Variovorax paradoxus: one gene and its partner. The protein of the gene in region 2 interacts with the protein of the main gene of each other region in a pairwise test. Links are inferred from orthologs where the notes say so. Each region holds a gene or a part of one and is shown on either strand. Other genes may lie near its edges. The genes, in order: secD and pheT.

Region 1 (11,289 bases), 2.2 Mb from region 2 along the record:
GGCGCTGCCCCAGTCGAGCCAGTCGATGCGCGTGTACTCGCCGTCGGAACAGGAACACCTCGGCGCCGAATGCCTCGGCTTCATCCGTTTTCTCGAACTGTCGAACGTGCTGCCCTGCGGCTTGCGCGAGATCGTCGTCGAGCGCGCAATGGCCGCGCCGGGCGACCCGGTGGCGCTGGACGAACTCAAGATCATCGTGCTGATGGTGCACTGGAGCACCGGCATCGAGCCCGATGCGCTGGTGCTCGACGAACTCTGCGAGAGCCGCGAAGGCCGCACTGCACATTAGCTCGCCCCCAGGCTTCGCGCACTTCGTGTCGCTTCGCCAACCCCCTACCGGGGGCAACACCTGAGGCCCGGCAAAGCCGGTTCCTCGGTGTTCCACAAACAGACAAGAACAGCCGAGGCGGCTGACTAATTCAAGAGTCGCTCGGGGTTCGCATCGAGCTTCGCCAGCGCCTCGCGCGTGGCGCGTGCGGTGAGCGTTTCTTCCTCGGCCGGCACCAGCAGGCCGGCCTGCAGGTACATCGCCAGCCGTCCGGCCTGGATGAGGAAGCTGCGGCCGTCGGCCGAGGCGAACAGGTGCAGCTGCTTGCGGTCGCTGCGCCAGACGAACTGGACCTGGGTCACGCGGTCGTTGTGGTCCAGCATGAACCAGTTGCCTACCTGCAGCTCGTGGGTCCACGCGAGCATCTCGTCCGCGACCTTGACGCCGGCGGTGTCGGAAATGACCTCGATGGCGCTGGCGTCCACGCCGAGCAGCAGCTCGATGCTCTGCGCGTCGAGCGGCAGGCTGGAGGCGCTGCCGTCGTCGGTCACGAAGTCTTCCAGGTGCGCCAGCCGCTCGGCCATGGCCTCGATCTTGGCCTGGGGAATGGCCTCGGTCTTCGACATGAAGGCGTCGGTCAGCGTGGCGCCGATGATCTTGATGTGGCCTTCCTGCGGCTCGCCGACGATGCCCAGCAGGTCCATGCCCTGGCGCAGGCGCTGCAGCAGCTGCGGCAGGTCTTGAATGACGCGGGCGCGGTCGGCGCGGTTGGGCTTGGCGCTCGCGGCCCAGACCAGCTCGGAGGCCACGCGCTTGAGCATCACGGTGTGCTCGCCCTGCGCGCCGTAGCGCAGCGCCGCAATGGCCAGCACTTCGGCCCAGACCTTGAACAGGAACTCGCGGATCTCGTCGCGCACCGGCATGTCGTTGAGCATCTTGCGCAACTCGATGGTGTACTGGATCGCCATCGTCTCCTTCTGCTCGACCTGCTGCGCCACGCTCATGACGCGCTGCGTGGCGTCGCTCTGCGTGAGGTAGCGGCCCAGAAAAGCGACGAACTCGTCGAACACCAGCTTGAACACGCGCTGGCCGGTTTCGGGGTACTGCTCGATCACCTGCACCACGCGCTTGATCTCGTTCTCGAGCGCGCTGCCGGTGATGGCGGCGGCGTCGAAGCCCATCACGCAGGAGCCCATGCGGTCGATCAGCATGCGCGCGGGGTGCTGCAAGGTGCCGAAGAACTCGGGCTCGGCGATGGCCACGCGCAGCACGGGCATCTGCAGCCGTGCGAACCACACGCGGGCGGAGAACGGAATGCGCTCTTCCGCGAGGATGGCCTGGAACATCAGCGCCACGATCTCGACCGTGGCCTTGTCGGCCGTGGTGGGGGCGCGCTTCTTGAGTTCGGCGGTGCGGCGACGCAGGTCGACCGCGGTCTGCTGGATCAGCGTGGCCTGCTCGCCACCGCCGTCCATGTACTGCGTGGCCGCCATGCGGTAGGCGACCTCGGCATCGGCGATGGCGCCGGCAAAGGTGCGCGAAAACACGCGGGGCGCAGCCACGCCGCCGCCGGTGCCGGTCACCCCGCCCGGTTGCGAGGCGCCGGCCTCGCCACCGATGCGCGCGGCGACAAAACGCTTGAGGCTCAGCAGCGCGGTCTGCGCGCGCTGCCGTGCGAAGGCGAGCGGCGAGCTGGCCATCATCGAGCTGGAGGCCGGCCCCGACGACGGCACCGATGCCTGGAAGCCGAAGCCCGGTCGCTGCGGTTGCGAGGGCTGTGACGATGGCTGCCGGACGTGCGACACCGGCGCACCGCCCGGCACGCCCTGGCCCATCGGCATGCTCGACGACGTCGGCATGCCCATGGACGACGAACCGCCGCCCGAATCGCCCGTGCGCCGCACGAAGCTCTTGAGATCGATCTCCTGCATCACGCCCTGCGCGATCAGGAAGGCGTTGGCGCTTTCGTAGGCCTTCACGACCACATCGGCCAGGGCCTGCTGCACGGTGCCCTGCACGCGGCCCCAGGCCTCGCGGCTCAGGCCGGCGGCCAGCCACTGATCCACCAGCAGCTGGGCCAGCGTCTCGGGTTTCAGCACGTCGCGGGCGTCGAGCTCGTGCGTGCCTTCGAGATGCTGGATGCGCAGGCGCAGGTCGCTGAGTTCGAAGCTGGCCTTGTCGTGAATGGTCTGTGCGAGGCGCGAAGCGAGGATGTGACTCTCGACCACCTCGTCGCCGATGAGTTCCAGCCGCAGCGCCGCAGGGGCCGAAGAAGTGGTGCCCGTCGGGCCCGTGCCCAGCGCCTTGCGCCAGCCGGCCTGCGCCAGCGACACCCACTGCGAGGCGTGGCCCTGGAACGCCACGAGGTCGTCGCGGCTTTCCTGCATGGTGCGCGCGCTGCCGACATCGGAGGCCACCGCGGTCAGCCGGTCGCGGATGGCCTGGGCCAGCGGAGCGATCGCACCTTCCGTGGCCGCCACGAAACGCTCACGCGCCTCGCGTGCGAGCTGCAGGGAAGAGGCGGACCGCGCAGTGCTCATTGAAGAATCAGAAAGGCCGGAGGATACGGTTCGTGCATGACAACCCCGAGCTTGCATCGGGATGCGTCACCGCACAAGTGCGGTTGACGCGCAGCCGCGCCGCAGTATCCCTCAGACCACCGCGCCGGCGTTCGGGTCGTCGCCGCCGGGATCGCCGTCGCGCTTGACGGGGCCCTTGATCAAGTCTTCACGCTTCACGCCGAGCCACATCGCGATCGCGGCCGCCACGAAGCACGACGAGTAGATGCCGAAGCAGATGCCGATCGTCAGTGCCAGCGCGAAGTAGTGCAGCGTGGGGCCGCCGAAGAAGAACATCGACAGCACCACGAGCTGCGTGGAGCCGTGCGTGATGATCGTGCGGCTGATGGTCGAGGTGATCGCGTTGTCGATGACTTCGGTGGTCGTCATCTTGCGGTAACGGCGGAAGTTCTCGCGCACGCGGTCGAAAATCACGACCGACTCGTTCACCGAGTAGCCCAGCACCGCCAGCACCGCCGCCAGCACCGCCAGCGAGAACTCCCACTGGAAGAACGCGAAGAAGCCCAGGATGATCACCACGTCGTGCAGGTTGGCCAGCACGGTGGACAGCGCGAACTTCCATTCGAAGCGGAACGCCAGGTAGATCATGATGCCCACCACCACCATGGCCAGCGCCTTGATGCCGTTGGTGGTCAGCTCCTCGCCGACCTGCGGCCCGACGACCTCGATGCCGCGCTGCGTGGCCGACGGATCGACCGACTTCAGCGCCTGCATGACCTGCGCGCTCTGCTGGTCGGAGCTCATGCCCTTCTGCGTGGGCAGGCGGATCTGCACGTCGCGCGAGGTGCCGTAGTTCTGCACCTGCACTTCGGGATAGCCGAGCTTGGTGACGGCCTCGCGCACCTTGCCGATGTCGGCCGATTGCTCGTAGGCCACTTCCATCACCGTGCCGCCGGTGAACTCCACCGACAGGTGCAGTCCGCGGTGGAACAGGAAGAACAGCGCCAGCGCAAAGGTTGCGAAGGAGATGATGTTCAGCACCAGGGCATGGCGCATGAACGGGATGGTCTTGTGGATGCGGAAGAATTCCATGGCGATGGTCCTCGGCCGTTACTTGGTTTCGACCACGGCGGTGCCGTCGGCGCTACCGGTTTTAGGCCGCCAGACGGTGCCGATCGACACGGTCTTGAGCTTCTTCTTGTTGCCGTACCAGAAGTTCACGAGGCCGCGCGAGAAGAACACGGCGGAGAACATCGAGGTGACGATGCCGATGCAGTGCACCACGGCGAAGCCGCGCACCGGGCCCGAGCCGAAGGCCAGCAGCGCAATGCCCGCGATCAGCGTGGTCACGTTGGAGTCGAGAATCGTGCCCCAGGCGCGGTCGTAGCCCGCGTGGATGGCGGCCTGCGGCGAGGCGCCGTTGCGCAACTCTTCGCGCACGCGCTCGTTGATGAGCACGTTGGAGTCGATGGCCACGCCGATGGCGAGCGCCATGGCCGCGATGCCGGGCAGCGTGAGCGTGGCCTGCAGCATCGACAGGATGGCGACCAGCAGCATCAGGTTGACGGCCAGCGCGATCGACGAGAACAGGCCGAACAGTGCGTAGTACAGGCACATGAAGACCATGATGGCCAGGAAGCCGTACATCACGCTCTTGAAGCCTTTTTCGATGTTGTCGGCACCGAGCGTCGGGCCGATGGTGCGCTCCTGGATGATCTCCATGGGCGCAGCCAGCGAGCCGGCGCGCAGCAGCAGGGCGAGGTCGCTGGCTTCGGCCACCGTCATCGAACCCGAAACCTGGAAGCGGTTGCCCAGTTCGCCGTTGATCGACGGGGCCGTGAGCACTTCGCCCTTGCCCTTCTCGAAGATCAGCATGGCCATGCGCTTCTTGTAGTTCTCGCGGCTGACGTCGCGCATGATGCGACCGCCCTTGGCGTCCATGGTCAGGTCGACCTTGGGCTGATTGCTCTGCTGGTCGAAGCCGGGCTGGGCGTCGGTGAGGTTCTCGCCGGTGACGAGCACCTGCTTCTTCACGATCACCGGACGGCCGCTGCGGTCGAGGAATTTCTCGGAGCCGAAAGGCACGGGCGCGCCGCTCAGTTCGGCCGCGCGGCCTTCGGCGCTTTCGTCCACCATGCGCATTTCGAGCGTGGCGGTGCGGCCCAGGATTTCCTTGGCCTTGGCCGTGTCCTGCACGCCCGGGAGCTGCACGACGATGCGGTCCAGGCCCTGCTGCTGGATCACCGGCTCGGCCACGCCGAGTTCGTTGATCCGGTTGTGCAGGGTCGTGATGTTCTGCTTGAGCGCGGCGTCCTGCAGGCGGCGGGCCGCCTCGGGCTTGATGGTGGCGGTCAGGCGCCAGTTGGTGCCGTCTTGCGCGTCGGTGGTGCTGAGGTCGGGGAACTGGTCCACGATCAGGCGCTTGGCGGTCTCGAGCGAGGCCGCGTCGCGGAACGTCACCTCGACGGTCTGGCCGTTGCGGCTGACCTGGGTGCCGCGGATGTTCTTGTCGCGGAAGGTGGTGCGCAGGTCGCTCGCGAACGATTCGGCCTTCTTGTCGATGGCGCCCTTCATGTCGACCTGCAGCAGGAAATCGACCCCGCCGCGCAGGTCCAGACCCAGGTACATCGGGTACGCATGCAGCGACGTGAGCCACTTCGGCGAACGCGACAGCAGGTTCAGCGCCACCGTGTAGGGCGGGTCGCTGGCGTCGGGCACCAGCGCGCGCTGCACGACGTCGCGCGCCTTGAGCTGGTCGTCGGTGGTGGTGAAGCGGGCGCGCAGCGAGCCGGCGTCGAGCGTCACCAGGTCGGGCGTCAGGCCGGCCGCCTTCAGCGCCTCCTCGACCCGGGTCTGGGTGGCGGCATCGACCTTGACGGTCGTCTTGGCCGCGGACACCTGCACCGCGGGTGCTTCGCCGAAGAAATTGGGCAGGGCGTAAATGAGCCCCACGAGTAGCACGATCACGATGATCGCGTACTTCCAGACCGGGTAACGGTTCATGAGAAGGCGCTTTTCACAAGCGTTTCAGAAAGGGAACACGGCGTGACTTGGGGCCCTGCGCCGCGAAGCGCAAGGTTCAGCTCACGCTTTTATTGCTTGACGGCGCCCTTGGGCAGCACCTGGACCACCGCGCTGCGCTGGATCTTGATCTCGATGCCGTTGGCGATCTCGAGGCCGAGGTACTGGTCGCTGATCGAGGTGATCTTGCCGAGCACGCCGCCGGCCGTGGCGACTTCGTCACCCTTGGCCAGGGCTTCGATCATGGCGCGGGCTTCTTTCTGGCGCTTCATTTGCGGGCGGATCATGACGAAATACAGCACCACGAACATCAGCACCAGCGGCAGCATGCTGCCCAGCGAAGACAACATGTCGCCACCACCGGCGGCTGCGGGCGCGGTTTGTGCGAAAGCAGAGGAAATGAACAAGAGAGTCTCCAGCAGAGGGAAGAGAGAAGAAAAAGACTTCAGATGCGCAGGCCGGGCCCGCGGTTCCGCGCCCACGAAGGATGCGGGCCGCAAGTCAAAGGCTCGGCGGGGGAGGCCGCGCGCAGTCGGGCATTGTATTCGTCGCAGATGGCCGTTTCGCGCCCTTATCCGGCGCGGCGGGGAGGGCTTTTCGCTATTGTTTAAATAGCAAAGAGCGCCACAAGGGCGCTCTTTTCACGGGGAAACGGGGCCGGTGGATCAGGCCGCTGCGCGCTGCGCCTGCGGGTTGCGCCACTTGCCCAGCAGCTCGTTCCAGCGGGTGCGGGCCGCCGCCAGGTTGCGCTCCTTCACGTGGCCGTAGCCGCGGATCTGCTCGGGCAGCGCCGCGATCTCCAGCGCCAGCGCGTGGTTGTCGGCGCGCAGGCCCTTGAGCACTTCGTCGATGCTGGCGCGGTACTCGCCGATGAGGGCGCGCTCGGTCTTGCGCTCTTCGGTGCGGCCGAAGACGTCGAGCGCCGTGCCGCGCAGGCCCTTGAGCTTGGCGAGGACGCGGAAGCCCGTGAGCATCCAGGGGCCGAACTTCTGCTTTTGCAGCTGGCCCTTGGCGTTCTTCTTGGCGATGAGCGGCGGTGCCAGGTGGTAGTTGAGCTTGTAGTCGCCTTCGAACATGCCCTCGACGCGGTCCAGGAAGGTGCGGTCGGTGTGCAGGCGGGCGACTTCGTACTCGTCCTTGTAGGCCATGAGCTTGAACAGGTAGCGCGCCACCGTTTCGCTCAGCGCCGTGCTCTTGCCGACGGCCGCTTCGGCCTGCTGCACGCGGCCGACGAAGGCCTTGTATTCCTCGGCGTAGGCGGCGTTCTGGTAGCCGGTCAGGAACTCGGCGCGGCGCGCCACCAGGGCCTCGACCGTCTCGCGCTTCTTGAACTCGATGACCTGGCCCGGGCGCACGCGCTTTTGCAGCTCGTCCGGGCGCACGGCGGCCTGGCGGCCCCATTCGAAGGCGGTCTTGTTGTTCTCGATGGCCACGGCGTTCAGCTCGATGGCGCGCATCAGCGACTCGTGCGCCAGCGGCACCCAGCCCTTTTGCCAGGCGTAGCCCAGGATCATCGGGTTGACGTAGATGGTGTCGCCCATCAGCGCGGTGGCGGCGGCATCGGCGTCGAAGGCGCCCAGGCCGTCGATGCCCACGGCGCGCGCAATTTCAGCGGCGCAGGCGTCTTCGGGGTTCTGCCAGTTGGCGTTGCGCACGAAGGCGGCGGTGGGTGCGCTGTGGCTGTTGAGCGCCACGTGCGTGCGCCCTTCGCGCATGCGCGCCATGGTCTCGGCATTGATCGTGACGAGCGGGTCGCAGGCCAGGATCAGGTCGGCCGCCGCGGTGCCCACGCGGGTGGTGCGGATGTCGTCCTGCGTGTCGCCGATGAGCACGTGGCTCCAGGTGGCGCCGCCCTTTTGCGCCAGGCCCGCCGCGTCCTGCGTGACGATGCCCTTGGCCTCGATGTGCGCGGCCATGCCCAGCAGCTGGCCGATGGTGATCACGCCGGTACCACCGACGCCGGCCACCACCACGCCCCAGACCTTGCCGCCCACGAGCGACGGAATGACGGGCTCGGTCAGCAGGCCGAACTCGGCCGGCGTGGCCGCCTTGTTCTTGCCCTTCTTCTTGAGCTGGCCGCCCTCGACGGTCACGAAGCTCGGGCAGAAGCCCTTCAGGCAGCTCATGTCCTTGTTGCAGCTGCTCTGGTTGATGGTGCGCTTGCGGCCGAATTCGGTTTCCAGCGGTTCCACGCTCAGGCAGTTGCTCTGCACGCTGCAGTCGCCGCAGCCTTCGCAGACCAGCTCGTTGATGACCACGCGCTTGGCCGGATCGACGGCCGTGCCCCGCTTGCGGCGGCGGCGCTTCTCGGTGGCGCAGGTCTGGTCGTAGATGATGGCCGTGGTGCCGGCCATGGCGCGGAACTCGCGCTGGATGTCGTCGAGCAGGTCACGGTGCTTCACCTGCACGTGGTCGCCCGGAATGGTCACGCCCTCGTACTTCTCGGGCTCGTCGGTGACGATCACGACCTTCTTGGCGCCTTCGGCGTGCAGGCTTTCTGCAATCTGCAGCACCGAGTGGCCCTCGGGGCGCTCGCCGACCTGCTGGCCGCCGGTCATGGCAACCGCGTCGTTGTAGAGGATCTTGTAGGTGATGTTCACGCCCGCCGCGATGCTCTGGCGAATGGCGAGCAGGCCGCTGTGGAAGTACGTGCCGTCGCCCAGGTTGGCAAAGATGTGCTGGTCGGTCGTGAAGGGCTGCTGCCCCACCCATGGCACACCCTCGCCGCCCATCTGCGTGAAGCCGATGGTGGAGCGGTCCATCCAGGTCGCCATGAAGTGGCAGCCGATGCCGCCCATCGCGCGCGAACCTTCGGGCACGACGGTGCTGGTGTTGTGCGGGCAGCCCGAGCAGAACCAGGGCTGGCGCGTGGCGTCGGCCACGCTGGTGGACGCCTGCTGCACCACCATCGCGCGTTCCTTGGCCTCGAGGATGGCCAGTTGCGCATCGATGCGCGCGGCCATGTCGGCGCCGGCGGCGGCCAGCAGGCCGGTCTTCTTCAGGCGCGCGGCGATGGCCTTGGCGATGAGCGCCGGGTTCAGGTCGGCGTTGGCGCGCAGCAGCGTGTGCGAGGTCGGGTTGGGCATCGACCATTCGCCGCCGGAGTAGCCGTCGGCCGTGGAGCTGGCGCCTTCGTCGAACTTGCCGACCACGTTGGGGCGCACGTCGGAGCGCCAGTTGTAGAGCTCTTCCTTGAGCTGGTATTCGATGACCTGGCGCTTCTCCTCGACCACCAGGATCTCTTGCAGGCCGGTGGCGAAGTCGCGCGTGAGCTGCGCCTCGAGCGGCCACACCACGCCCACCTTGTGCAAGCGGATGCCCAGCTGGCGGCAGGCCGCGTCGTCCAGGCCCAGGTCGATGAGCGCCTGGCGCGTGTCGTTGAAGGCCTTGCCGCTGGCCATGATGCCGAAGCGGTCGTTGGGGCCTTCGATCACGTTGTGGTTCAGGCGGTTGGCGCGGATGTAGGCCAGCGCGGCGTACCACTTGTAGTGCATGAGCCGGGCTTCCTGCTCCAGCGCATGGTCGGGCCAGCGGATGTGCAGGCCGCCGGGCGGCATTTCGAAGTCGGTGGGAATGACGATGTCGACGCGCTCGGGGTCGATCATGGCCGTGGCGCTCGACTCGACGATCTCCTGGATCGTCTTCATGCCCGACCACACGCCCGAGAAGCGGCTCAGCGCAAAGGCATGAATGCCGAGGTCGAGGATTTCCTGCACGTTGGCCGGGAAGAACACCGGCGTGCCGCAGGCCTTGAAGATGTGGTCGCTCTGGTGCGCGGCCGTGGAGCTCTTGGAGATGTGGTCGTCGCCGGCCACCGCGATCACGCCGCCCCAGGCGGTGGTGCCCGCCATGTTGGCGTGCTTGAAGACGTCGGAGCAGCGGTCCACGCCCGGGCCCTTGCCGTACCAGATGCCGAAGACGCCGTCGAACTTGTTGGTGCCTTGGGGCGAGAAGCCCAGCTGCTGCGTGCCCCACAGCGCCGTGGCCGCGAGCTCTTCGTTCACGCCGGGCTGGAAGACGATGTTCTGTTCCTTGAGGAACTTGCTGGCCTTCCACAGCGCCTGGTCGTAGCCGCCGAGCGGCGAGCCGCGGTAGCCGCTGATGAAGCCGGCGGTGTTCTTGCCGACCTGCTTGTCGCGCAGGCGCTGCAGCATCGGCAGCTTGACCAGGGCCTGGACCCCGCTCATGAAGGCGCGGCCGTAATCGAGGGAGTATTTGTCGTCGAGCGTGACGGTTTCTAGCGCGCGGCGAATGTGCTCGGGCAGCGGGGCGTTCATGTCTTCTGTCTCCGTAGTGGCAGGGCTTTGTGGGCCTGGCTGATGGGTGTGGGTCTGTGCCCGGTAGGGCGCGAGCCCATGATCACGCAAAGTGTATGCCGGGGTCCGCGACAGGTGTTTGCGTTTTTTGCCCCAAAAAAGCCGTGTACAGAAAGAATCTTGCTTAACATCTACCCCCATGGAAAGCATTGACAAGTTCGACCTCGCTATCCTGCAAGAACTGCAGACCGACGGCCGCCTCACGAACGCCGAGCTGGCGCAGCGCGTGGGCCTGTCGGCGGCGCCCTGCTGGCGCCGCGTGCGCGCACTCGAAGACGCCGGCTTCATCAAGGGCTACCGCGCCGAGATCGACCGCCACAAGATCGGGCTGGGCGTGCTCGCTTTCGTGCGCGTGGACACCGAGCGCGTCACCCACGAAGCCACGCGCAAGCTCGAAGACGCGATCCGCAAGATGCCCGAGGTCGTGGCCTGCCACTACATCAGCGGCACCGGCACCTTCGAGCTGCAGGTGGTGGCCCAGGACCTGAACGGTTTCTCGGCCTTCGCGCGGCAGAACCTCATGAACCTGCCGAACGTGAAAGACCTGCACACCAGCTTCTCGCTGGGCGAAGTAAAGGCCAACAGCGCGCTGCCTCTGGGACACTTGGCCCGATGACTCTCGAAGAAAACCGCCTGCTGGCCCTGTCGCACCTGCACACCCTGGGCCTGCTGACCGACGCGGAACACGCGCAGGCGCTCGCGCACCCCGACCTGCCGAACACCGCGCTGCGCACCCCGAGCGAAGCGCTGGGCTGGGCCGCCGCCAAGGACATCGTCGCGGCGGACGCACTGCCGGGCCTGCGCGCCCGTGCCGCCCCCGGCGCGGAAGACGAGGCGCACCGCACCGTGGCGAACGCGGTGGCCATGGTCAGCGGGCAGGCGCCGGCCTGGGTGCTGTTCGAGATCGGCCTCATGGCTCACCGCCTCGAAGACGGCGTGACCGACAGCGCGCTCGACCAGTTGCAGGCGCTGCAGCTGATCGACCCCGTGCAGCACTTCCAGGCCCGCAGCCTGCTGCCCGAACAGGAACCCGAATGGGCCGCGCCCGCTTCGCCGGCCGCCACGCTGGCCTGGGCCGTGCGCACCGGCGTGCTGACGCCCGCGCAGCTGCAGGCGCTCGCCACGCCGATGTCCGCGATCTCGCCGGAAGGCCGGCAGGTCGTGG
Region 2 (11,421 bases):
CTTTCGCCCAGGCTGAAGTCGCTGCGCACCGAGAGCGCGACGGCAAGTGGATTCATTCGGTTCCCCGTTGGTTGATATCTATGGTCTGTCGACTGGGTTGGCGACCAGTTGGAGCTTCCCGCCCGTCTCGACGGCCAGGTTCCCCGCTGCGAAGATCGACAGCGCGTTGGACAGCTGAACCTTTGCGCTCGCCGCCGTCAGGTTCAGCTCCTGCATGAAGGCAAGGCGCAGCGACTCGCGCGTGGCTTGCCCGCCCAGCAGCTGGCGGCAGTAGGTGTCCTTCCAGCCCTTGTCGGCTGGATTGCGGCCGGCAAGCAGCTCGGCGCGGGCGAACTCGAACCACCCCGTGGTCATCAGGCTGCGGACCTGGCTGGCCACGCGCTTGGGTAGCCCCTGCACCAGCGCTTCTTCCTTGGGGGTCAGCGACACGCGCTGCACGCCCCGGGTGCTCGCCACGACGAGCGGGGCACCCTCGCCCTTGACGCGGGTCAATGGCAGGTGAAGAAGGGCTTTTCCTGTGACCACGATCAGTTGCCGCTCTCGGCGTACGACCTCGCTGTCGGGCAGCCCGACCAGGAAGAGCGCAGCATCCCGCACGCAACTGCGTGCATGCGGGCAGGCTTGGCATGTCGGGGACTGCGCAGAGACGGCCGAAGCCATCCCATGGCAGGCCGGGGCCTCAATCACCATTCCGTGAAGCCGAACTTCTCAGTGATCTCGGCGCGAACGCGGCGCGCCTCTGCAGCGTTGAGGCCGGCGGCCACAGCGATGTTGCTGAAGCGGGCCGTGCCGGTTTTGAACTTGTCGTCGCGCTCGTTCAGCAGCAAGGCCGTCACGAAGCGCTGCGCGGCCGGCGTCAAGCCTGCCAGGCGCTGCTTCATCTCCTGGCGCGCGATCAGGCGGTCCTCGGGGCGGGAGTCGTCGAGATCGGCACCGAGGCGCTCCATCGGGTCCCCGTCCTCGTCCTGCATGGAGGGCGCGCGGTCGTCGATGGAGTACATGCCCAGCTCGCGCTTTTCCTCGCACATCTTCTCGATGCGGTTGCGGAAGTTGTGCATGCACGCTGTCGTGCAGTAGCTTGAAAACTTGGCGCCGCCGTCGGGGCGCCAAGCCTTGAATGCCTGGAGGTAATAGACATCCATCTCCTGGCGGACATCCTCGTAGTTCATGGGCAGCTTGAGCGCCTGGACGCGGGCGTACGACTTGATCGCCAGGCGGGTCAGCATGGCTTCGACCGATTCGTAGCTGCCGTCGTTGGCGAATTTCTGCCCCTTTCGCCCGCCCATGTTGTGGCGGACTTCGCCCATGCGTTTGACGGGCAGGTCGACGGCGAGAGTGGCTTCAGCGGTGGTCATAAGTGTCTGGCTGGTGTGCTGGTGGACGGGGATCAGGCGAAGACGCGCTGCGCCACTTGACGGGCTGCTTCACGGTCGGTGCTGGAGAGACGGTTGATGAAGGCCAGGTCGAGGCCTGCCTTGAAGTCGCGCTTGCCCACGCCGATCTTTGCGGCGTAGATCAGCGAGCGTGGCGAGATGGGGTTGCCCAGGCGGCCGCCGTCGAACTCTTCGCGAATGCGCTTGGCGAAGTCGACCAGCTTCTTCGCGTCGGCCATCGGGATGCGGCCCTGCTGCGAGACGAGGCGCTCCTCGAGTTCTTTGGACATGTAGTCCATGCGCTGGACCACGCCGAAGCGCTCATAGTTGGCGCTGTTCTGCAGGTTCGTGCCCGTGTACAGGCCGGTTTCATCGCCCTGCCCGTTCGTGTTGCCGGTGGCGACGATGCGGAAGTCGGGGTGCGGCTTGATGACGCGGTTCTCGGGGTCGGCTTCCTTGATGACCAGCGGCTTGCCCTCGAGCACTGCCTGGTAGACCGAAGTCACTTCCGGGCGGCCGAAGTCGTACTCGTCGGCCATGTACAGCCACCCGTACTTCATCGCCATCCCCAGCGGGCCAAGCTCGAAGTGGGTTTTCCCATCGCGAAGACGCCAGCCGCCGACGATGTGCTCTTCTTCCATGTTCGCGGTGTGCTGCACACGGAACAGTGGCCGCCTCGTGTACGCGGCGATCTGCTCGAAGATGGTGGTCTTGCCGGTGCCGGCGTGGCCCCAGAGGTACGTGGGAATGCGCATCTCCAAGCCCATCATCATGGTCTTGAGCACGTCCAGATTGAACACGTAGTTCGGGTCGATTTCAGGAATCATCGACTCGTGCTCTGGCAGCGGCGCGCACTGCGTGACCATGATTTCCTTGCCGCTGGCGCTCAGCGTGGCGGCGTTCTTGCCCAGGCCGAAGAGGTCATGAAACACAACCTTCTTGGCAGCTGAAGGTGTGTGTTTGCTTACTGTTGCAATAGTCCCAGCTTGGGCAGCCTTTTCCGCTTCGCGCTTCTTGATCGCGTCGATTGCCTTCTGGCTCAGCATGGGCTGGCCCGGGTACTGCGCCTGGTACTCTTCAGCCGTCACGGTGGGGTGGTCGGACTTCAGGTGCATGTGCACCGCATGGATCTTCGCACCGCAGATCGCGCACTTGATGGTTTCGTCGGCAGGGGCCGCTGCGTTGGTGGTCATAAAACTCTCCAGTCTTAAAAATTTGGTGTCGCGTCAGCGCGATGAATGAATGATCGCGCCCGACGCTTGGAGTATATCAGTACTGACTTACTATTTTAGAGTCAGGAGAGCAACATCTTGGTCAGCTGACCCATCACAACGGTCGGCAGTTCTGCCAGGTTGTTCAGGACGATGTGCTTGTCGTAGTAGCTCTTGACGGCGGTGGTGCGAATGCCGATGCCCACGACCTCGATGCCTGCGGCCTGCACCTTTTTCACGGCCTCGCGGGTGTGGTTCCGCAGCTGGTTGACGTTCGAGCTGCCGCCCGGCGAGCAGTTCGGGTCGCCGTCGCTCAGCACGCACATGATGTGGCGCTCAGCGCGCTGGCTCTTCAGGCGGTGCGCAGCGATCTGGATGCTCTCCCCGTCGATGTTGCAGCGGCAGAAGTCCGGGTAGCCGATCATGCTCGCGAAGCGGGCCTTGACCTGCGTGCCCAGGCGCTCGCCGAAGCCCTTGAAGATGGGCATGTAGATAGCCTCGTCGCGGGCATAGTCGTCGGGCGTGACGGTGCCCGTCAGGTCATCGGCCATCGCGCGCTCCATCTCCTTGCTCTCGAACGTCGTGAAGCCGAGCACTTCGTGGGTGACCTTGATGCGTTCAAGCACTTGCGACAGCGCATACGAGGCTCGAGCAGCGACGACGAGGTTGTCCGAATAGACCATCGAGCCGGAGTTGTCGACCAGGAGCGTGAACGCGGTGTTCTTCGCCTGCGTCTCGAAGCGCTGGCGGAACAGTCGGTCATCGCCCACGGCAGACTTGAACAGCGCACCCGGTGCGATCCGGCCGCGACGCTGGGCGGGGTTCCAGCTCTTGCGCGCCTTCGCTGCGATGGCACGCTCCAGCTGCTTCTGCATCACGCCCAAGGTTCCTTCAGTGCCCTTGTCGAGCGCCTCAATGTTCTCCTTGATCTTGGACTCGCGAGCTGGTTCGATCCGGTCCCACTCGGTGGAGTAGATCTGGTAGCTGGCCGAGTTGAACTGGTGCTCCGCTTCCTTGGTCAGACCTTCGCTGATGGCGTCGTCGAAGTCACGCTTCTCCTCGAAGATCTCGCTGAGGTCGCGCTCGGGGTCTTTCGTGGTGGCTTCAGCATCTTCGTTCGAGCCACCCGGCACCTCCTTGCTGGCCGTGCTGGTGTCGCCTTGGGTGCGAGCTTCTTCCTGTGCCTGGCTTTCGCCCGACTCTGCATCACCCTCTGCGCCATCTTCGCTGTCGCCCTCGGCCGCCGACGTCTGTTCGTCACCGTCGCCCTGCAACCCGTCGCTGCCGTCGTCCTCCGCATCGCTGTCGGCGGGGGCGTTGCCCGGTGCAGCATCTTCACCCGCGTCGTCGTCTTGGCCCTCGTCTGAGGGGTCGGCAGGGGCGCCCTGCGCGGTGTCGTCGCCCTGCTCTTCGTCGCTTTCGGGCTCGGGCTCTTCGTCCTGGTCATCACCACCGCCACCAGCGGAAGGTGCCCCGGGGTCGGACGTGTTGCCCGCGTCATCCAGGTCATTGCTTTCCGGCTCCGGGGTGCCCTCATCGCCCGTGTCGTCGTCGCTTGGGTCGCCCGGCGACGGGCTGCCCGGCTGATCGTCGTCTTCGTCTTGCTCCTCGTCCTGATCGTCGTCTTGCGGCGGCGGAGGTGCCGTGGGTGGGACTGACGGCGCAGGGGGCGGCGGGGGCGCGGGAGGAGGTGGCGGCGGAGGGTGAGCGCCTTCTTGACCTCGAGCGCCAGGTCCAGGCACTCCTGGCTGCTGCTCACGCGGGTGAGCTTGCGCAGGATGTCGTCGCCCAGCTTCGCCTTCAGCGGTTCGACCAACGGTGCGACGTGCGGCTGCTTGATGAAGTCCTGTGCGGACGTCTGGCCGGCCCACGCCCGGAAGGCTGCGACGAATGCATACCCCTCCGCTTTTTTCTGGTCGCCGGCGGCGAGAGCGTCGGTGATCCCCTTCCCACAGATTCGCTCAAGATAGAACTTGCGGACCTGCTCCAGGTTGTGCGACGAACCCTGAAACGCCTCGGTCATCTTGCGCTCGATGAACACGTCTTCAACGATGTTGGCGAGGTTCGCGACCTTGGCGCCCAGCTTGCTGGCCGCGATGACGACCTTCTGGTCCGTGAACAGCACGTGGCCGACCTCGTGGTCCAGGAAGCCCTGGACCGCGGCGATGAACTCGGGCGTCGCGTCGTCGGGCAAGTACGGCACGTTGACCACCTTGATCTTGCCGGTCTTCGGGTCGTAGGCCACATACGCCTTCACTCCGCGCTGGGTGACCTTGATGGCGCGCGAAGTGAGCATGGAGACGATCTTCCCGATCGAGTCGCGGATGACCTGAATGTCTTGCTTCATTGTGAAAAACCTCGTGTCGTTGATTCGTTGCATCAACTTTAAAAATGAGCCCTTGGAGGGCGCGCCCGGCATTGCACCGGGCTCTCACGCAGCCGACTTTTAGTGAGGGCCCGTGAACTTCAGGCCCGGCCCGACCAGGCTTTCGATCACGATGATCGTCTCGGCACCGGTGTCGAGCCACCGCGCTTTCAGCTCCCCTGCGCTGACCGACTTCGTTTCTGTGGACGTGGCGAGGATGTCCGCCATTTGCTCAATGCTTACCAACTGGCAGTCGACCGATTCCATGTTGAGATTTCCGATAGTTTGTAATTGATGACTTACTTAAATATGACTCAAGCAAAGAGAGTCAGCGTGCACACATTATAGGGCTCGACGCACTTGGACCGCTGTTGGTGGCTTCCGCGGTGAGCAGTTGTCTTACACGGCGGTGCGAAAGCCATTTGCTATAAAGTCACTCACTGCTGAGCATTGACATCTGCACACAGTGTATGTAAGTACATAGCAATATAATGTGTTCGCTTAGTCTCTTTTTCGATGAACGCGAGCATCACTTTTTAAAGTTCCCAAGAGGAGAAGTTAATGAACGCCACCGCAACCAAGAAGGCAGCTGCCCCGAAGAAAACCGCGGCCGCCGGCATCCCGCTCAACGAGTTTCTGGCTCGCCGCCAGGACGAAGCTGGCATGCGCAACTACGAGCTCGCCGAGAAGATGGGATACGGCTCTGCGAACGTGGTGGCCATGCTGCGCAGCGGGAACATGGCGTTCCCCGTGAACAAGGTGGGCGTCACCGCAAAGGCACTCGGCATCGATCCGGCCTTCCTGCTGACCCGCGTGCTTGAAGCTCGCAACCCCGAGCTGCTCGAAGTGCTCCAAGAGATCTTGGGCAACCAGCTGGTCACTGATCTGGAAGCAAAGATGCTGGGCTGGGTTCGCAAGGAAACCGACGGCGTCGAGTTCGACATTGATCGGTACCCGGACTTCAAGAAAGAGTTCGGAGCAGGCCTCAAGGAGATCGCCAAGCGTGAAAAGGCGCTGCATGGCGCCTCGATGGACGCGATCAAGCGCAACTACAAGCCGGGCCCAGCGAAAAAGGCAGGGTGAGCACCTTGCCCCTAACCCCACCAAGCCACCTTCGGGTGGCTTTTCTTTTGGCCGTTTGGGTGCGTCAGTGTCAGGTTATTCCAACCGAGCGCACTGCAAGTGGTTCCAGTAGTGGTTCCAGATCGAAAACACAAAGAAAAACGGCCTAGGGTGGTAAGCCCTAAGCCGTTGATTTCATTACTTATTATTGGTCGGTGTGAAAGGATTCGAACCTTCGACCCCTTGCACCCCATGCAAGTGCGCTACCAGGCTGCGCCACACACCGAAGCTCTCGATTATAGCGGGCTAAATTCAGTGTCCGACAGTCAGCAGCTCACGAATTTCAAAAAGCTCGCGGCGAAGGTGCAACAACTGCGACAGGTCGACGGTCTGCGTGGTCGCTGCAGCCCCGGGCTCGTCCTGCACGGCAGCGTCGAATTCCTCTTGGCCGATCTCGATGGCCTCCAGGCCTTCGAGCGGCACTTCGCCTGCCTTGCGGCGATCGCGCTCGCCCTGCGTGAGCTCCTGCAGCTTGTTGCGCGCACCGCTGATGGTGAAGCCTTGGTCGTAGAGCAGGTCGCGGATGCGGCGGATCATCAGCACTTCATGGTGCTGGTAGTAGCGACGATTGCCGCGCCGCTTCATCGGGCGGAGCTGCGTGAACTCCTGCTCCCAATAGCGCAGCACGTGCGGCTTCACACCGCAAAGCTCGCCGACCTCACCGATGGTGAAGTAGCGTTTGACTGGAATCGGCGGGAGCGCTTTCTCCATTATTTCCATTGAAATCAAGACTGTGCGCGGGAAACCTCATAGATTACTCTACGCGGCAGCACAGCACCAAGCACTATTCCGCGCCCAGGCTCCACTCGACTTCGGAAGTGCCGTCCTGCGGCTCGATGCTGCCCTGGATCTGCTCCTTGAGCTTCGCGCTCGCATGGAAGGTCGCCACGCGGCGCTCGCCGATCGGAATGGCTTCACCGGTGCGCGGGTTGCGCCCCGGGCGCGGCGCCTTGACGCGGATCTGGAAGTTGCCGAAGCCCGAGATCTTCACGTCCGTGCCTTCGATGAGGCTGCCGGCAACGAGCTCGAAGAACGCCTCCACCATGTCCTTCGACTCACGCTTGTTCAGGCCGATCTGCTCGAACAGGAGGTCGGCCAGGTGCGCCTTGGTGAGCGCCGGCGTTTCGAGGGCTTCGAGCGTGAATTCGGCGGCGTTCATCTTCATCCCCTCAAGCGGCCGCCCAGGGTGGCGCCCAGTTGTTCGACGATTGCACGGACAGCAGGTTCGACCTGCTCGTCCGTCAGCGTGGCGACATCGCTCTGGAAGGTCAGGCGCACGGCCATGCTCTTCTCGCCCGGTGCCAACGCACCCGGCGCCGCCACGGCGCCTTCGCGCAACGGCTGCGGACGGTAGATGTCGAACAGCGTCGCATCGCGCAGCAGACCCGAGGCGGATGCGCCCGCACGGATGGCCTGCATCAGCGCATCGTGCGACACCGCTTCGGCCACGACGACCGCGATGTCGCGCTCGACAGCCTGGAGCTTGGGCACCGGCTGCGCCACGGGCACGGCCCGCGCCGTGACGGCGTCGAGGTCCAGCTCAAACAGCACGGGCGCCTGGGTGAAGTCCCACTTCTGGCGCCAGCGCGGGTGCAGCTCGCCGATGAAGCCGACGGCCTGGCCGTCCAGCAGCACACGGGCCGAACGGCCGGGGTGCAGGGCCGGGTGCTCGGCCGCCTCGAAGGTCGGCACGCGCGGTGCGAGCAGCGCTTCGACGTCGCCCTTGACGTCGTAGAAGTCGGCGCGTTGCGGCTTGCCGTCCCAGCGCGACGCCTCGGCATCGCCCCAGGCGAGGCCGGCCACGCGCATGGGCTGGTTCACACCGCGCACGGTGCTGTCGGTGGTGACGACGGTGTCGTCGCGCAGGAACACGCGGCCCAGTTCGAACACGCGCACGCGCGGTGCCTTGCGGTCGAGGTTGAACTTGAGCACCTGCAGCAGCGAGCCGAGCAGCGAGGAGCGCATCACGCTCATCTGGCTGGCGATGGGGTTCAGCAGCTTGACCGGGTTGGCATTGCCCGCGAGGTCCTGCTCCCAGTGCGCTTCGACGAAGCTGAAGTTGATGGTTTCCTGGTAGCCCAGCGCTGCAATGCTGCGACGCACTGCGAAACGGCTGCGCTGTGCTTCGGGACGCACGCGGGCCGTGATGGGCGCGAGCGGTGCGGTGGTCGGCAGGTTGTTGAAGCCGATCAGGCGCGCCACTTCTTCGATCAGGTCTTCTTCGATCAGCAGGTCGAAGCGGTGCGGCGGCGGCGTGACGGTCAACGTGCCTTCGCCTTCGGTGAGGGCGAAGCCGAGGCGGTTGAGCGCGTCGGCGCATTGCGCCTGCGTCAGCGGCATGCCGATGACGCGTGCAGCGCGGGCCACGCGCAGCGTGACGGGCGCGGCTTCGGGCAGGCGCAAGGTCTGGTCGTCCATCTGGCCGGCTTCGCCGCCGCAGATCTCGACGATCAGTTGCGTGATCCGCTCGATGATCTGCACCGTGCGGCTCGGGTCGACACCGCGTTCGTAGCGGTGACCGGCGTCGGTCGAGAAGTTGAAGCGGCGCGAACGGCCTTGCACGGCCTCGGGCCACCAGAACGCGGCCTCGACGTAGATGTTGCGCGTGTCGTCGGACACCGAGGTGGCGTCGCCGCCCATGATGCCGGCGAGCGATTCGACTTCGCGGTCGTCCGCGATGACGCCGACCTTCTCGTCGACGGTGATCGTCGTGCCGTTGAGCAGCTTGAGCTGTTCGCCCGCCTTGCCCCAGCGCACCGTGAGGCCGCCATGGATCTTGTCGAGGTCGAAGATGTGACTGGGCTGGCCGTACTCGAACATCATGTAGTTCGAGATGTCGACCAGCGGCGTCACGCTGCGCTGGCCGCAACGCGCGAGGCGCTCGACCATCCAGGGCGGCGTGGCGACCTTGGTGTTCACGCCGCGCACGATGCGACCGGAGAAACGACCGCACAGGTCAGGCGCTTCGACCTTGACCGGCAGCACGTCGGCGAACGACGTGGCCACGGGCACCATGGCCGGCGTCTTCAGCGGTGCGCCGGTGAGCGCTGCGAGTTCGCGCGCCACGCCGTACACACTGAGGCCGTGCGCCAGGTTGGGCGTGAGCTTGAGGGTGAGCAGTGCGTCGTCGAGCTTGAGCACGTCGCGCACGTCGGCGCCGAGGGGTGCATCGGCGTCGAGTTCGAGCAGGCCGCCGTGGTCTTCGCTCAGGCCGAGTTCACGCGCCGAGCACAACATGCCCTCGCTCTCGACACCGCGCAGCTTGCCCAGCTTGATGAGGAAAGGCTTGCCGTCTTCACCCGGCGGCAGTTCGGCGCCGACGAGGGCGCACGGCACCTTGATGCCGACGCGCGCATTCGGCGCGCCGCACACGATGTTCAGCAAGGCGCCCTGCCCCACGTCGACCTGACACACGCGCAAGCGGTCGGCATTCGGGTGCTGCTCGGCTTCCTTGATTTCGCCGACCACGATGCGCGTGAAAGGCGGCGCCACCGGACGGCGCTCTTCAACCTCGAAGCCGCCCATGGTGAGCGTTTCGGCCAGTGCGGCGCTGTCGAGGGGCGGGTTGCAGAACTCGCGCAGCCAGGATTCCGGGAATTGCATCTCTTCGATCTCGATCTGGTTTTTCTATCTGTGGAGGGGGCGTGCTTACTGGAACTGCGAGAGAAAACGCAGGTCGCCGTCGAAGAAGAGGCGCAGGTCGTTCACGCCGTAGCGCAGCATGGTGAGCCGGTCGGGGCCCATGCCGAAGGCGAAGCCGATGTAGCGCTCGGGGTCCAGGCCCATGTTGCGCACGACGTTCGGGTGCACCTGGCCCGAACCGGCGACTTCAAGCCAGCGGCCGGCCAGCGGGCCGCTCGCGAACTGGATGTCGATCTCGGCGCTCGGCTCGGTGAACGGGAAGAAGCTCGGACGGAAGCGCAGCACGAGGTCGTCGCGCTCGAAGAAGGTGCGGCAGAAGTCGGTGAAGACGACCTTCAGGTCCTTGAAGCTCACGTTCTCGCCGAGCCACAGGCCTTCGCACTGGTGGAACATGGGCGAGTGCGTGGCGTCACTGTCGACGCGGTAGGTGCGTCCCGGCGCGATCACGCGGATCTCGGGCGCCTTCAAGGTGCCGGTGGTGTCGGCGGCAGCAGCGGCAAATTCGGCCGCGTACTTCTTGGTGTGCTGATGGGCATAGCGCACCTGCATCGGGCTGGTGTGCGGACGCAGGTTGTAAGGAATGCCGTCGTCGCCCTTGAGGTCGACGTAGAAGGTGTCCTGCATCGAACGCGCCGGGTGGTTCGGCGGGTTGTTCAGCGAGGTGAAGCTGTGCCAGTCGCTCTCGATCTCGGGGCCGTCGGCAACGTCGAAGCCCATGCTCGAGAAGATTTCTTCGATGCGCTCCAGCGTGCGGCTCACGGGGTGCAGTCCGCCGCCGGCGCGGTGGCGGCCGGGCAGGCTCACGTCGAGCGCTTCGGCGCGCAATTGCAGCGAGAGTTCTTCGTCGGCGAGTTGCTGGCGGCGGTCGGTCAGTGCGGCCTCGATGGCCTGCTTGCCGACGTTGATCGCGGCGCCGCGGGACTTCTTCTCTTCGACACTCAGCGCGGCCATGCCCTTCATCAGCTCGGTGATGCGGCCCGACTTGCCAAGGAACTGGGCCTTGGCGTTTTCGAGCTCTGCGGGCGTTTTCGCTTCAGCGAAGGCGGCGCGTGCGGTGTCGACCAGGGAGTCCAACTCGTTCATAGCAACAAAAATCTTCGAGGGGAAATAAAAAAGAGCTGGAGCCTTTTCAAGCGCCAGCCCTTGAGCCGTGGGCGCAAGAAGCCGTCCGGAGACGGCAACCTGCTGTGCAAAATCAAGCAGCCAGCTTGGCCTTGACCTGCTCCACGATGCCGGCAAAAGCGGCCTTGTCGTGCACGGCGATGTCCGCAAGCATCTTGCGGTCGATCTCGATACCCGCCTTGCGGATGCCGTTGGCGAACTGGCTGTAGGTCAGGCCCAGTTCACGCGAGGCGGCGTTGATACGCGCAATCCACAGCTGACGGAACACGCGCTTCTTGGTACGACGGTCACGGTAGGCGTATTGCCCAGCCTTCATCACCGCCTGTTTGGCGACGCGGAAGACATTACCGCGGCGACCGCGAAAACCCTTGGCGAGTGCGAGAACTTTTTTGTGGCGGGCGCGAGCCGTTACACCACGTTTGACGCGAGGCATGTGTTTACTCCTTGTTCGTCTGAATTAAATGCCACGGCCGGGCAGCATGGCGGCGACAGAAACCATGTTGGTCTCATGCACTGCGACTGCACCACGCAGGTGACGCTTGTTCTTGGTGGTCTTCTTCGTCAAGATGTGACGCTTGAAGGCTTG

What was found.
Region 1: the proteins of pheT (region 2) and secD interact in binary tests that used the Escherichia coli proteins (3 or more experiments, as listed by UniProt). The link is inferred for Variovorax paradoxus from one-to-one orthologs.

The regions. Positions count from the first base shown.
Region 1 is NZ_CP045644.1:1,766,359-1,777,647, reverse strand. What follows is about bases 3,345-6,256. They hold secD (protein translocase subunit SecD), read right to left. Parts: upstream 5,791-6,256; coding sequence 3,898-5,790; downstream 3,345-3,897. Other genes in these bases: yajC (preprotein translocase subunit YajC), read right to left, coding at 5,880-6,215; secF (protein translocase subunit SecF), read right to left, coding at 3,345-3,879. Also shown: GFK26_RS08025 (DUF494 family protein), read left to right, coding at 1-289; GFK26_RS08020 (DUF1631 family protein), read right to left, coding at 415-2,808; more of secF, read right to left, coding at 2,920-3,344; GFK26_RS08000 (indolepyruvate ferredoxin oxidoreductase family protein), read right to left, coding at 6,474-10,085; GFK26_RS07995 (Lrp/AsnC family transcriptional regulator), read left to right, coding at 10,264-10,740; GFK26_RS07990 (hypothetical protein), read left to right, coding at 10,737-11,289. UniProt on the Escherichia coli protein: Part of the Sec protein translocase complex. Interacts with the SecYEG preprotein conducting channel. SecDF uses the proton motive force (PMF) to complete protein translocation after the ATP-dependent function of SecA.
Region 2 is NZ_CP045644.1:3,921,451-3,932,871, reverse strand. The notes cover bases 6,954-9,997. They hold pheT (phenylalanine--tRNA ligase subunit beta), read right to left. Parts: upstream 9,675-9,997; coding sequence 7,233-9,674; downstream 6,954-7,232. Other genes in these bases: pheS (phenylalanine--tRNA ligase subunit alpha), read right to left, coding at 9,720-9,997; GFK26_RS17890 (integration host factor subunit alpha), read right to left, coding at 6,954-7,230. Outside these bases: dnaE (DNA polymerase III subunit alpha), read right to left, coding at 1-56; GFK26_RS17935 (hypothetical protein), read right to left, coding at 79-492; GFK26_RS17930 (hypothetical protein), read right to left, coding at 684-1,355; GFK26_RS17925 (AAA family ATPase), read right to left, coding at 1,388-2,566; GFK26_RS17920 (cobaltochelatase CobT-related protein), read right to left, coding at 2,668-3,717; GFK26_RS34600 (hypothetical protein), read right to left, coding at 3,603-4,931; GFK26_RS17910 (hypothetical protein), read right to left, coding at 5,031-5,216; GFK26_RS17905 (hypothetical protein), read left to right, coding at 5,511-6,032; GFK26_RS17895 (MerR family transcriptional regulator), read right to left, coding at 6,324-6,782; more of GFK26_RS17890, read right to left, coding at 6,856-6,953; more of pheS, read right to left, coding at 9,998-10,796; rplT (50S ribosomal protein L20), read right to left, coding at 10,909-11,268; rpmI (50S ribosomal protein L35), read right to left, coding at 11,293-11,421.